Regions from separate parts of the Brevibacillus sp. FSL K6-2834 genome, predicted to be linked through region 3. Evidence: predicted binding sites of a transcription regulator. Region 3 holds the regulator's gene; each other region holds the start of a gene.
What was found. The regulator LexA, encoded in region 3, represses DNA repair genes until DNA is damaged. The targets are predictions, from matches to a motif close to CGAACATATGTTCG.
Positions count from the first base shown of each region.

Region 1: the regulator LexA is predicted to act here: its motif matches at 2,126-2,139, upstream of NST96_RS21865 (YolD-like family protein).
Region 2: the regulator LexA is predicted to act here: its motif matches at 2,092-2,105, upstream of NST96_RS10150 (DNA polymerase IV).

Region 1 covers NZ_CP151945.1:4,465,234-4,468,510, reverse strand. The annotation lists gene NST96_RS21875 (hypothetical protein) at 386-1,510, opposite strand; gene NST96_RS21870 (sigma-70 family RNA polymerase sigma factor) at 1,486-2,037, opposite strand; gene NST96_RS21865 (YolD-like family protein) at 2,157-2,525, shown strand; gene NST96_RS21860 (metallophosphoesterase) at 2,719-3,277, shown strand, end outside.
Region 2 covers NZ_CP151945.1:2,061,541-2,064,817, forward strand. The annotation lists gene NST96_RS10135 (peptide ABC transporter substrate-binding protein) at 1-642, shown strand, start outside; gene NST96_RS10140 (gamma-glutamyl-gamma-aminobutyrate hydrolase family protein) at 658-1,392, shown strand; gene NST96_RS10145 (peroxiredoxin) at 1,463-1,903, shown strand; gene NST96_RS10150 (DNA polymerase IV) at 2,118-3,170, shown strand; gene NST96_RS10155 (hypothetical protein) at 3,196-3,277, shown strand, end outside.
Region 3 covers NZ_CP151945.1:3,091,111-3,094,387, forward strand. The annotation lists gene NST96_RS15345 (UvrD-helicase domain-containing protein) at 1-97, opposite strand, end outside; gene crcB (fluoride efflux transporter CrcB) at 301-669, opposite strand; gene NST96_RS15355 (DUF896 domain-containing protein) at 762-959, opposite strand; gene NST96_RS15360 (LysM peptidoglycan-binding domain-containing protein) at 1,040-1,396, opposite strand; gene lexA (transcriptional repressor LexA) at 1,553-2,176, shown strand; gene NST96_RS15370 (DUF456 family protein) at 2,362-2,847, opposite strand; gene istB (IS21-like element helper ATPase IstB) at 3,215-3,277, opposite strand, start outside.

The DNA.
Region 1 (3,277 bases), 1.4 Mb from region 3:
TTAAGAATGTAAAGGTTTCACGCGAGTCCGTTTTTTGTAGAATATCGTTTTGCTCCTGCAGTCTTATAACCTCTAAACGAAGACCTTACGGGACCCCTTGACTCTCATTGAATGTAGTGTTTGCGTCCTCCCGCAATACCAAGGAAAAGGCTACGGCCATGATATGCTTGCGCGTGTAGGGAAACTCCTGGCAGAGCGCTGCAAACAGGTTCGTCTGGGAGTGGTCACTCATCACAGGCGTGCTTTGAACCTCTATCAGTCGATAGGTTTTGAAGCTGTTGCCGAGTTTCACTATTACGTCATCGATCTCAAAGACATATAGAGAAAGGGTAGGGCGCGAATACCCGCCTTTTCCTGTTTCAGCAAGCCACCCCACGAGCTGCGATCAGCCTTTCGGCGGGGGCGCAGCAGCATGTAGATACTCCATCACCTCTCGATCTGCAACATAGCTGTCCACCAGCTTCACCTGTTTCTCTGTTACCTCGTAGGTCCAGTAGCTAGGGATCGTCATTTGGCGATTGTCGCCACCCTGAATCGTCCACATCCGTTCAAATGTAACGAGATAGCTGTCTCTCGTCTGCAGCTTTACCTTCGTTCGCAGGCTGGTGGTTGCCAGTGTCTCGGGTATTCCTTCGACACGGACTTGCCTGGTTTCACCTGTGCGGGCAGGAAACTCCGGCTGCTCCGACAGCGCCCGCTCAATCGCTTCCTGGACGGTAAACTCTCGATCCCGGTATAGCTCCTCCAATGCCTCTTCACCTCCTTGCAGCCCCCAGATGAGGATGTAGCGGCCGTCCCAGTTTTTCGTCAGACCGAGCCCAAAGAAGGGGCTCCATGCCGAACTCGTTCCCGATTCAAGCGCTTCTTCTTTTGGCGAGCCAAAATCGCTTGCATAGAACGTCTCCAGCTCGGCTTTTTTCTGCATGATCCTCTGTTCGTCTTTGCTTTCGATCTGGTATCGGGCAGCATAGAGGAAGCCGTGTTCAAAAGAGAGCGTCAGCTGTACCTGCTCGTCTCCCAAGGTGACGGGCATGAAGGCTTCTTGCAAGCCGTCCGCACCCAGGATTTCAATTCCCCCAAGCGGCTGCAGTTCTCCCAATTCGGGGAAGAGCGCCTTTGCTTCGTCATAGGTCATGCCGAGCGAAAATACGCGGTAAAAAGCCAGTTTATCCGCTTCTGTCTGCCAGGCGACAGTCTGTTTGGGTGCTTCGGGCAGTGCAGGGGCTGGCGTCTGCTGGTGATTGGGCGTCGTCACAGGAGGAGAAACCAACTGGCTTGGATTTTCTTCCGGAAGCTGAGCGAGCGGACCGGCCCAAAGAAGGATGGCGGCCACTGCCGCGACGCCAGCTATGGCACATGTTCGGACAAGGAATCGTTTTTTTCCACTTTTAGCCATTGCTTGGGAAGCGAGCGTTCTTTGCTCCAGCCGGGACACTTCCTCCTGGGTCAGTCTGAGCGAGTCGTGTACCAGTTCCTTTCGTTGTTTCAGCTGTCGGTCAAGGATGTCCAATCCTGATCTCCTCCTTTCAGCAATTGCCTCAGCTTTTCCAAGCCTCGCGAAAGCCTGACCCGCACTGTTGAATCCTTCAGTCCCAAAAGCTCGGCAATGTCGGGCGTTCGCATCTCTTCAAAGTAGTAGAGCACAATGACTTCCCTGTATTTGGTCGGAAGCCCCATGACGTTTTGGACCAGCTCGTCATTTTGAAACTGGTGCATAACCTGCTCCTCGATAGACTGAGAGGAGCTCCTTTCAAAAAAAACGGAAGTAAAAAAAAGATGCCGATGATTCCATGATCGCAAATAATCCTTGGCGGTGTTTATGGCAATCCGGTAAAGCCAGGTCTTCGGATTGGCGTCTTCCCGAAAGGAATCAAATTTTTGAAAGGCTTTCACGAACACCTCCTGGGTCAAATCCTCGGCGATTGCTCTATTTTTTACATAGTAATAGGCTGTTCGAAAGATCAGGGCATGGTGCGTGGCCACCCACTCCTTGATGACCTGCTCTCTTCTCTTGGCTAGCGGTTCGAAGGGAATCACCTCCTTGCTCATTGCTTATTTGACGAAGCTGGAGGCAAGAGCGCTACAAAATCCTCCATTTGCATATTCGCAAAAAAGGAGTAGAATAAGAACAAATGTTCCTGTTGGAGGGTACCGGAATGGCTAAGAACATCGAAGACTTTTCAGAAAGTATGGAGATGGCAGTTTTGAAACACGCGTTGTCGCTGACGAAAGGCGGCGAGGAAAGCCCGGCGCTGCCTCTTGTTGGACGCCCGGTCGTGGACGAAGACGATTTTGGCGAAATGTGCTTCCGCGTCTACGATTCGACGCAGTACGACTACGCGATCACCGTTTCCTGGTTTCGCGAAACAGCCGGGGGACTGGGAGTGGTCGAGACAGCCTGGGGGGTCGTCCGGAATATCGATGTGGGACAAAAGAAATTCAAGCTGGTCAACGACTGGGAGGCGCAGTGGATCGGGGTTGAAGATCTGGTGCGCGTCGTTAAAACAAAAAGGGCGAGCTTTTAGGATGTACAGCTCAGTGCGTGGTTTGCCATAATAAGGAAGGGACTCGTTGAAGTTGTGTCGAACTTCATTTACGATCATATTTTGAGGCTCACTCTCTTTTATTCGGTTCAGGGAAAAAGGCAAAGATCGGCAGAAGACAGAGGCTTTGCAAACGGGAAATGGGCCTCAAGAAATCGTGCTGGGGGAAAACGCTATGGCTTTATGGGGAACGTTGGCTGTCTTTTTTATTTTGATCTTCCTGGGAATGTTGAGCTTTCACACGTGGGTTGTCAAAACGACAGTCTGCCGGCTTCCAAAGCCTCACTCACCTGCTTGCACGATAGTCCACATTTCTGATTTGCATGGCCGCACCCGGTTTTGGAATGGAAGGATCAGCAGGCTGATCAACCGATGGCAGCCGGATCTGGTGTGCGTGACGGGAGATTTGACTAGCAGAAGAGAGCAGCTGACACATGTGCTAAACGAGCTGGGACGCATTGAATCTCGTTTCGGCTTGTTTTTTGTGCCCGGGAATTACGAAAGGGAGGAACGCCGCTTCTTGAGGAAGCGCAAGTTTGCAACGGCTGAATATGAACAGCTGCGGGAAGCGTGGCTGTCCCGAATGACTGTACTTGAAAATGCGGCCGCTTTTGTACAGATTGATGGAAGGCCAGTCATGCTGTACGGTTTCGACAACTCCATTTACGGAAACGAGCGGAACAACGTGCCAGACCAGAGCGCGTTTATGGACCACTCAAATGGTACGGCTGAAA
Region 2 (3,277 bases), 1.0 Mb from region 3:
AACCGCCAGGAAATTGCCGACAGCGTCGTTCCGTACAAGAGCACGCCTGCCCTGGGCATCCTGCCTCCGACGATGGCCTTCAAACCGGAAGGCTACTTTAAGGACAACGATGTTGAAAAGGCAAAAGAACTGTTGGCACAGGGCATGAAGGAGCTCGGTATCAGCGAGCTGCCTGAGTTGACCCTCGCCTACAATACGACAGAAGTGAACCAACGCATTGCGACGGTTATTCAGGATCAGTGGAGAAAAGCGTTCGGCATCGAAGTGAAGCTGGTAAACAAAGAGAACAAGGTTCACCGTGAACAGATGAAAGCGGGCAACTTCGATATCGGCCGGGCGAGCTGGATTGGCGACTTTAACGATCCGATCAACTTCCTGGAAGTGTTCAAAGGCGGTCTGAACACGTCCAAATGGGAACACAAGGAGTTCCTTGATATGCTGGCTAAGTCCGCCACAGAAGGAGACGAAGCCAAACGCAACGTGAGCCTGAAGAGGGCCGATGCCATTGTAATGGATGAAATGCCCGCCTTGCCGATCTACTACTTCACGTACACATGGGTAAAGCAGGACAGTGTAAAAGATGTCGTCATTGACGCATTGGGCTTCATCGACTTCAAATACGCATCGAATGAAAAGAAATAGCAGGGAGTGACTTTCGTGCAACCGATTATTGGCGTGGCATGTACCAAGATGTTCTTTCCAAACAACAACCTTGATCAGTATTTCTATGTCGGCTCCGGATATGTGGACGGCGTAGCCCGTACTGGCGGCGTTCCGTACATTTTTCCGCTCTTGACAGTGAAGGATGCTCCTTTTCGGGCCATGATTGAATCGCTGGACGGTTTGATCCTGACGGGTGGAGATGATCCGGCACCGCATTTGTACGGGGAAGAGCCGTTGCAAGGTTTGGGTGAGGTAGAGTACGAGAGGGACCTGGCAGAGCTGGAAGTGATCAGACTGGCGCTGGAAATGAAAAAGCCTATCCTCGGTATTTGCCGCGGCATGCAGATTCTCAATGTGGCCGCAGGCGGAACTTTGATACAGGATATTCCGAGTCAGGTGCCGGGCGCGTTCCAGCACGCTCAAAAAGGTTCCCGCCAATACGGAGCGCACAAAGTGACACTGCAACCAGGCGTCGTCGCAGAGGCGCTGGGCAAAACAGAGATTCTCGTCAATACTTCCCACCATCAGGCGGTGAAAGACGTAGCTCCCGGGTTTCGGGCGACAGGAGTCGCGGCTGACGGGGTGATTGAGGCTATCGAGAGCCTCGACGGGCTGCATGTAGGGCTGCAATGGCATCCAGAGCGGATGTGGGCCCATGATGACAATATGCTGAAAATAGCGGAAGCCTTTGTGGGCAAATGCAAGCAATTGAAAATGCAATCGCTGTAAAAAAGGACCGCTCTCCCATTTTATGGGGGGCGGTCCTTTTTGTCTGGTATACTGGAGTGGGGGTGTCGCGATGCTGACAGTCGGAACGAAAGCGCCTTTGTTTGCTGCCGAGAGCACAAAGGGGCGGATCGACCTTCAAACGTTTATCGGAAAGAAAAAAATAGTCCTCATTTTTTATCCGGGAGATGACACGCCTGTCTGCACAAAGCAGCTATGCGCGATCCGCGATCGGTACAGTGATCTGGAAGCGGCTGATGCGGTTGTTATCGGAATCAATCCGGCCGACCTGACGAGCCACCGGGCTTTTTCAGGCAAGTTCGGATACGATTTTCCCTTGATTGCCGACGGGGACCATGCCATACGAAAAGCATACGGGGTAGGAAAGGTTCTCGGATTTTTATTCCAACAACGGATTGTATACATCATTGATAAGCACGGAATGATTGCCTATGCGAGAAAAGGAAATCCTGCAGTAACGGAACTGCTCCAGGTTGTGAACAATATCCCGTAAACGATCACAGCGATAATGAACAACACGAATAGTAGCCAGGATAGAGGGAACGCCGTTCGGATAGAGTAAAAGCCACTCGGATCGAGCAAAGCTACTCCCGTTAACACCGAACCGCTGACAATTAAGGGAGCAAGGCAGGAAGGAACGCATGCTTGCAACCGGTCAAAGAAGCAGCGATAATAGGGATGAGAATGTATGTTTGGTGGTCATATCGATGAAAAAAATTTTACATGTCGATATCGATGCGTTTTTTGCCAGTGTAGAACAGCTCGACAGGCCCGAATATCGCGGCCTGCCGGTTATTGTAGGCGGCATGAGCAATCGGGGAGTTGTCTCGACGTGCAGCTATGAAGCCAGAAAATATGGTGTTCGTTCGGCGATGCCGGTCGCATTGGCGCGGAAAAAATGTCCTCAGGGGATTTTTCTGCCTGTCCGCTACGAGCGGTACGTGGAGAAGTCGGCAGAGATTCGTGCCATCTTTTCCTCCTTTACGGACCGCTATCAGACAGTTGGGCTCGACGAAGCGTATCTCGACGTATCCGGATATGAAAATGCCGTTCCGATCGCCAAGGAGATCAAACGGCGGATTCTCCGGGAAACCGGTCTTACTTGCAGTGTCGGTCTTTCCTATAATATGTCACTCGCCAAAATTGCCAGTGATCTGAAGAAGCCGGATGCATTCGTGGTGATTCGTCCCGAGCAATCGCTTGATGTTCTCCGGAATTTGCCGATCGGAACACTGCACGGTGTCGGTAAAAAAACGCAGGAGCTTCTTGCGAAAAAAGAAATTCGCACGGTTGAGGATTTTTGGCGGCTTTCCTTGGAGGAAGCTGTGAATATGCTGGGGAAACTTGGTCATGCTTTGTATTTTCGAGCACGCGGAGAGGACGACAGGGAAATCGTAACAGAGCGCTCGCCCAAGTCTTTAAGCAGGGAGACGACACTCGCCTATGATTTGTACCAGCGTGACGAGATCGCCTCGGTAGCCTTCTCGCTTTTGCAGGAGGTTGAGCAGGATATACAAGATGAGGGTGTCATCCCCCGGACGATCACGCTGAAAATCAAGTTTGCTGATTTTACGATCAGAAGCAAGCAGCGGAAAAAAGAGTACGGTGCAGCATGGAGAGATCTGTTGGAAGAACTCCTGGATGCCTTTGATTATAGCCCGGGTGTCCGGCTGGTCGGCGTCGGTTTTTCCAATTTTGCATCGCCCGATGAAGAAAGGTACGAGCAACTCAGCCTGTTTTCATGGAATATGCAATGGTGAGGTTCAGTCGAGAGGAGAATACAAAATGACAGGCGTAAACCGGTTTCATTGCTGCGCCACCTGCGTTCACTTTCGCGTGGAAAAGGAAGCAGGCGGCATTGTCTATC
Region 3 (3,277 bases):
CCTCTTTCCGAAGAGTGTCCACTTCCTTTTGGATAATAGAGCGTGTTTCATCGAGTCTCTTCTGTTCATGCTCGTAGTCCGGGTGCTGTACAGTCATTTATATCCTCCTTTCCAAATTGTCAGGTTCAGCATCGCAAGGAGAAGTCCGGTTTTATTTCCACATGGTTTCCGGGCACGGGCTCTTCTTTGTTTCCTCGTAGCCTTCCAATGCCCTCTTCTTTGATTTGATGTTGCTTCCGGATTGGCTCTCTTTTGTTCTCGTTGACGCCTGCCCGTCTTATCCCGCTATATCTTGCCTGTTTACCACACTTGTCTGCCGATCCAGATCCCTGAACCGCAAGCAAGAAGGCCGGCCAAAACACTGGCGCCTGCATAGAACAGCCCTCTGCCGATCTGCCCATCTCCGATGAAGCTTACCACCTCAAGCGAAAAGGTAGAGAACGTAGTAAATCCCCCCATCAGCCCGGTTGTAAACAGAAGGTACATCTCCAAAGACATCAATCCTTTTTCCTTTCCCCACGCATAGAGCAGTCCGATGAGAAAAGAACCGGAGACATTGGCCAGCCATGTCCCAGCCGGCAATCCGGGTTGGTTCATTGCGAGACCGAGACCATAGCGTAGCAATGAACCGACGGCTCCTCCTACGGCAACAGCCAGCCATGCCATCATGGCAATCCCCCCTTCTCTCCTTTTTTGTATGGAACAAAAAGACATCCAGGCAAAAAGCATGGATGTCTTCTTTTTATGTCAAATGGTGCGTTTTAGTGTTTGGGGTTGTTATCCTCGAGGTCTTCCACGTAGCGGATCGATTCGAGATTGGAGCGAAGCGACATTTTCACAGCATCAATGTATTTTTGCCGCAGTTTTTTCTGTTCCTGTTTTTCCTCTTCAGTCAACCCGGCTTCACGAGATTTTTTGGCCAACTCGTTGATCCGTTTGATTTCCGCGTCTGATACCAAAGCCGTTTCCCCTCGCTTTCAATGAATGCCGCTCTATTATATCACATCTCGGCAACGAAGCAAGGGAAAGCTGCAGCTTGTCAATTCCCGACAGGAATTTGAATCGATTGGCCTGGATAAATAATGGCACTTTCCAGCTTGTTCAATTTTTGAATCGCATATACCATATCGCGAACATCCATTTTCGGGTCACTCTTGTAGGTGACCGCCAGCTCCCACAAGCTGTCTCCCGGTTGGACGACGATTTCCTTTACTGGTTGGATCATTTGAGCTTGTTGTACCGTATGATCCCCAGAAGCGAACACTAGTTCTGTCAAAGTGTAAAAAAAGAGAGTGAAAGCGGCAAAAAACAGAATGGCCTGTCCACGCGTAATGCCAAAACGAGCAGTTTTTCTTTCTTCTTTGGCGAAGCGATTAGATACGGTCATTGTACTCATTATTTCATCCCCCTGCAAACGTACGTTCTATCTTCTTGTTCTCATCATAATGCGAACACTTGTTCATGTCAAGAAAAAAACGAACTTATGTTTGTCGAACGCAGGATCCCATGGTATAATATAGAAAACATGTTCGAGAAGATAGAGGTGTGGTCTATGTCCAAGCTATCCAATAGACAGCAAGCCATCATCGATTTCATCCGCAAAGAAGTAAGGGACAAGGGTTATCCCCCATCTGTCCGTGAAATCGGGGAGGCTGTCGGTCTGGCATCCAGTTCAACTGTTCACGGCCATCTGGCCAGGTTGGAAAAAAAGGGGCTCATCCGCCGCGATCCTACCAAGCCCCGCGCGATTGAGCTGCTGAAAGAAGAGGAGCGCTTTCAAGACGACTTTGACGTATCTGTTGTACGCGTACCGGTGATCGGAAAGGTGACTGCGGGTCAGCCGATCACTGCTGTCGAGCAGGTGGAGGATTACTTCCCACTCCCTGACAGCATCGTGACATCGGACAAGGTGTACATGCTGCGCGTGTCCGGAGACAGTATGATCGAGGCTGGCATCCTGGATGGAGACTACGTGATCGTTCGCCAGCAGAATGTGGCCAATAACGGTGATATCGTCGTCGCCATGACTGAAGAGGACGAGGCAACCGTGAAGCGTTTCTTCAAGGAAAAGAACCATTTCCGGCTGCAGCCTGAAAACGCGACATTGGAGCCGATTATTCTGGATTCTGTAACGATTCTGGGGAAAGTGATTGGCGTGTACCGCTTGATTCACTAGAATAAGAGATTTCGTTGCTTGGATGAGCCATGCCTTATGGCGGACTCTTTGAAAAACGCAATCGACTACGACAAGCTTTCCTTTTCCACCCTGACAGCAAAAAAGGCGTTCGCGATTGCCTCGCGGACGCCTCTTCTTTTCATTTCCTTCGATTCTTTGATCGGTCCTTCTCCTACGAATCCCACTTACAGTGCGACAAAGAACCAGATGATCATCACTACCTGAAGAACAACTTTTACGACCACACTGCCCAAAAAACCGATGAGCGAACCCACTCCCGCTTTAACAGCCCGTTCAAACGGCTGCTTTTGGATCAGCATTTCCACCAGAACGACCAGCACGAACGGCATGATCAGCATGCCAAATGGGGGGAACAAAATCACCCCGAGCAAAATCCCCAGTGCAGCTGCCCACGATGACGCTTTGGAGCCCCCGTACTTCTTGACAAAGTACATGTTGGTGAGTAAATCCGCACCGTAGAGAAGAACACTTAAGACCGCCATTCCCCACCAGAAGGAGGCCGGAAGTCCGGCACCCGGATCAGCAATAAAAAAGTGATACAGCAAGAATCCGCCCCACAATAAAATCGTATCAGGAATGACCGGCAAAAAGATTCCGGCAATACTGAGGATAAACAAGGCCGCTATCACGATCCACAACAAGATCTCCATCCATTGACACTCCCTTCTGTATAGGGTATACGATAAAGTGCGGTTTTCGTTTCCATCGACTCGCTACATTTTGACAGAAACCTGTATATACTCGGTTCTTCTGCGAGTCGTAAAGCCAAACGTCGAATCGGAACATAGATGGTCTCGTCCCTCATTGTTCCCCTGCAGAGTTGCAAATAAAAGAAAGATAATCTGAAAGGACAGAAAATGGCTATGCATTCTCAAACGAAGCGAGATTGGTTTGACCCTTCCTACCTGAAAAAAGGAACCCCTCGGCAGCGGGAAGCCTGGTGTATTTTGCAACTCAAAAATGCAGAGTTTGGCGGCCAATTTATGCAGAACACTGCCAACATCAATACAAAAGAATTTAGGAAGACTTCATGCTGGATAGAGCATGGCGCAGTCGGTAGCTTTCTCCGGTAAACGCCAG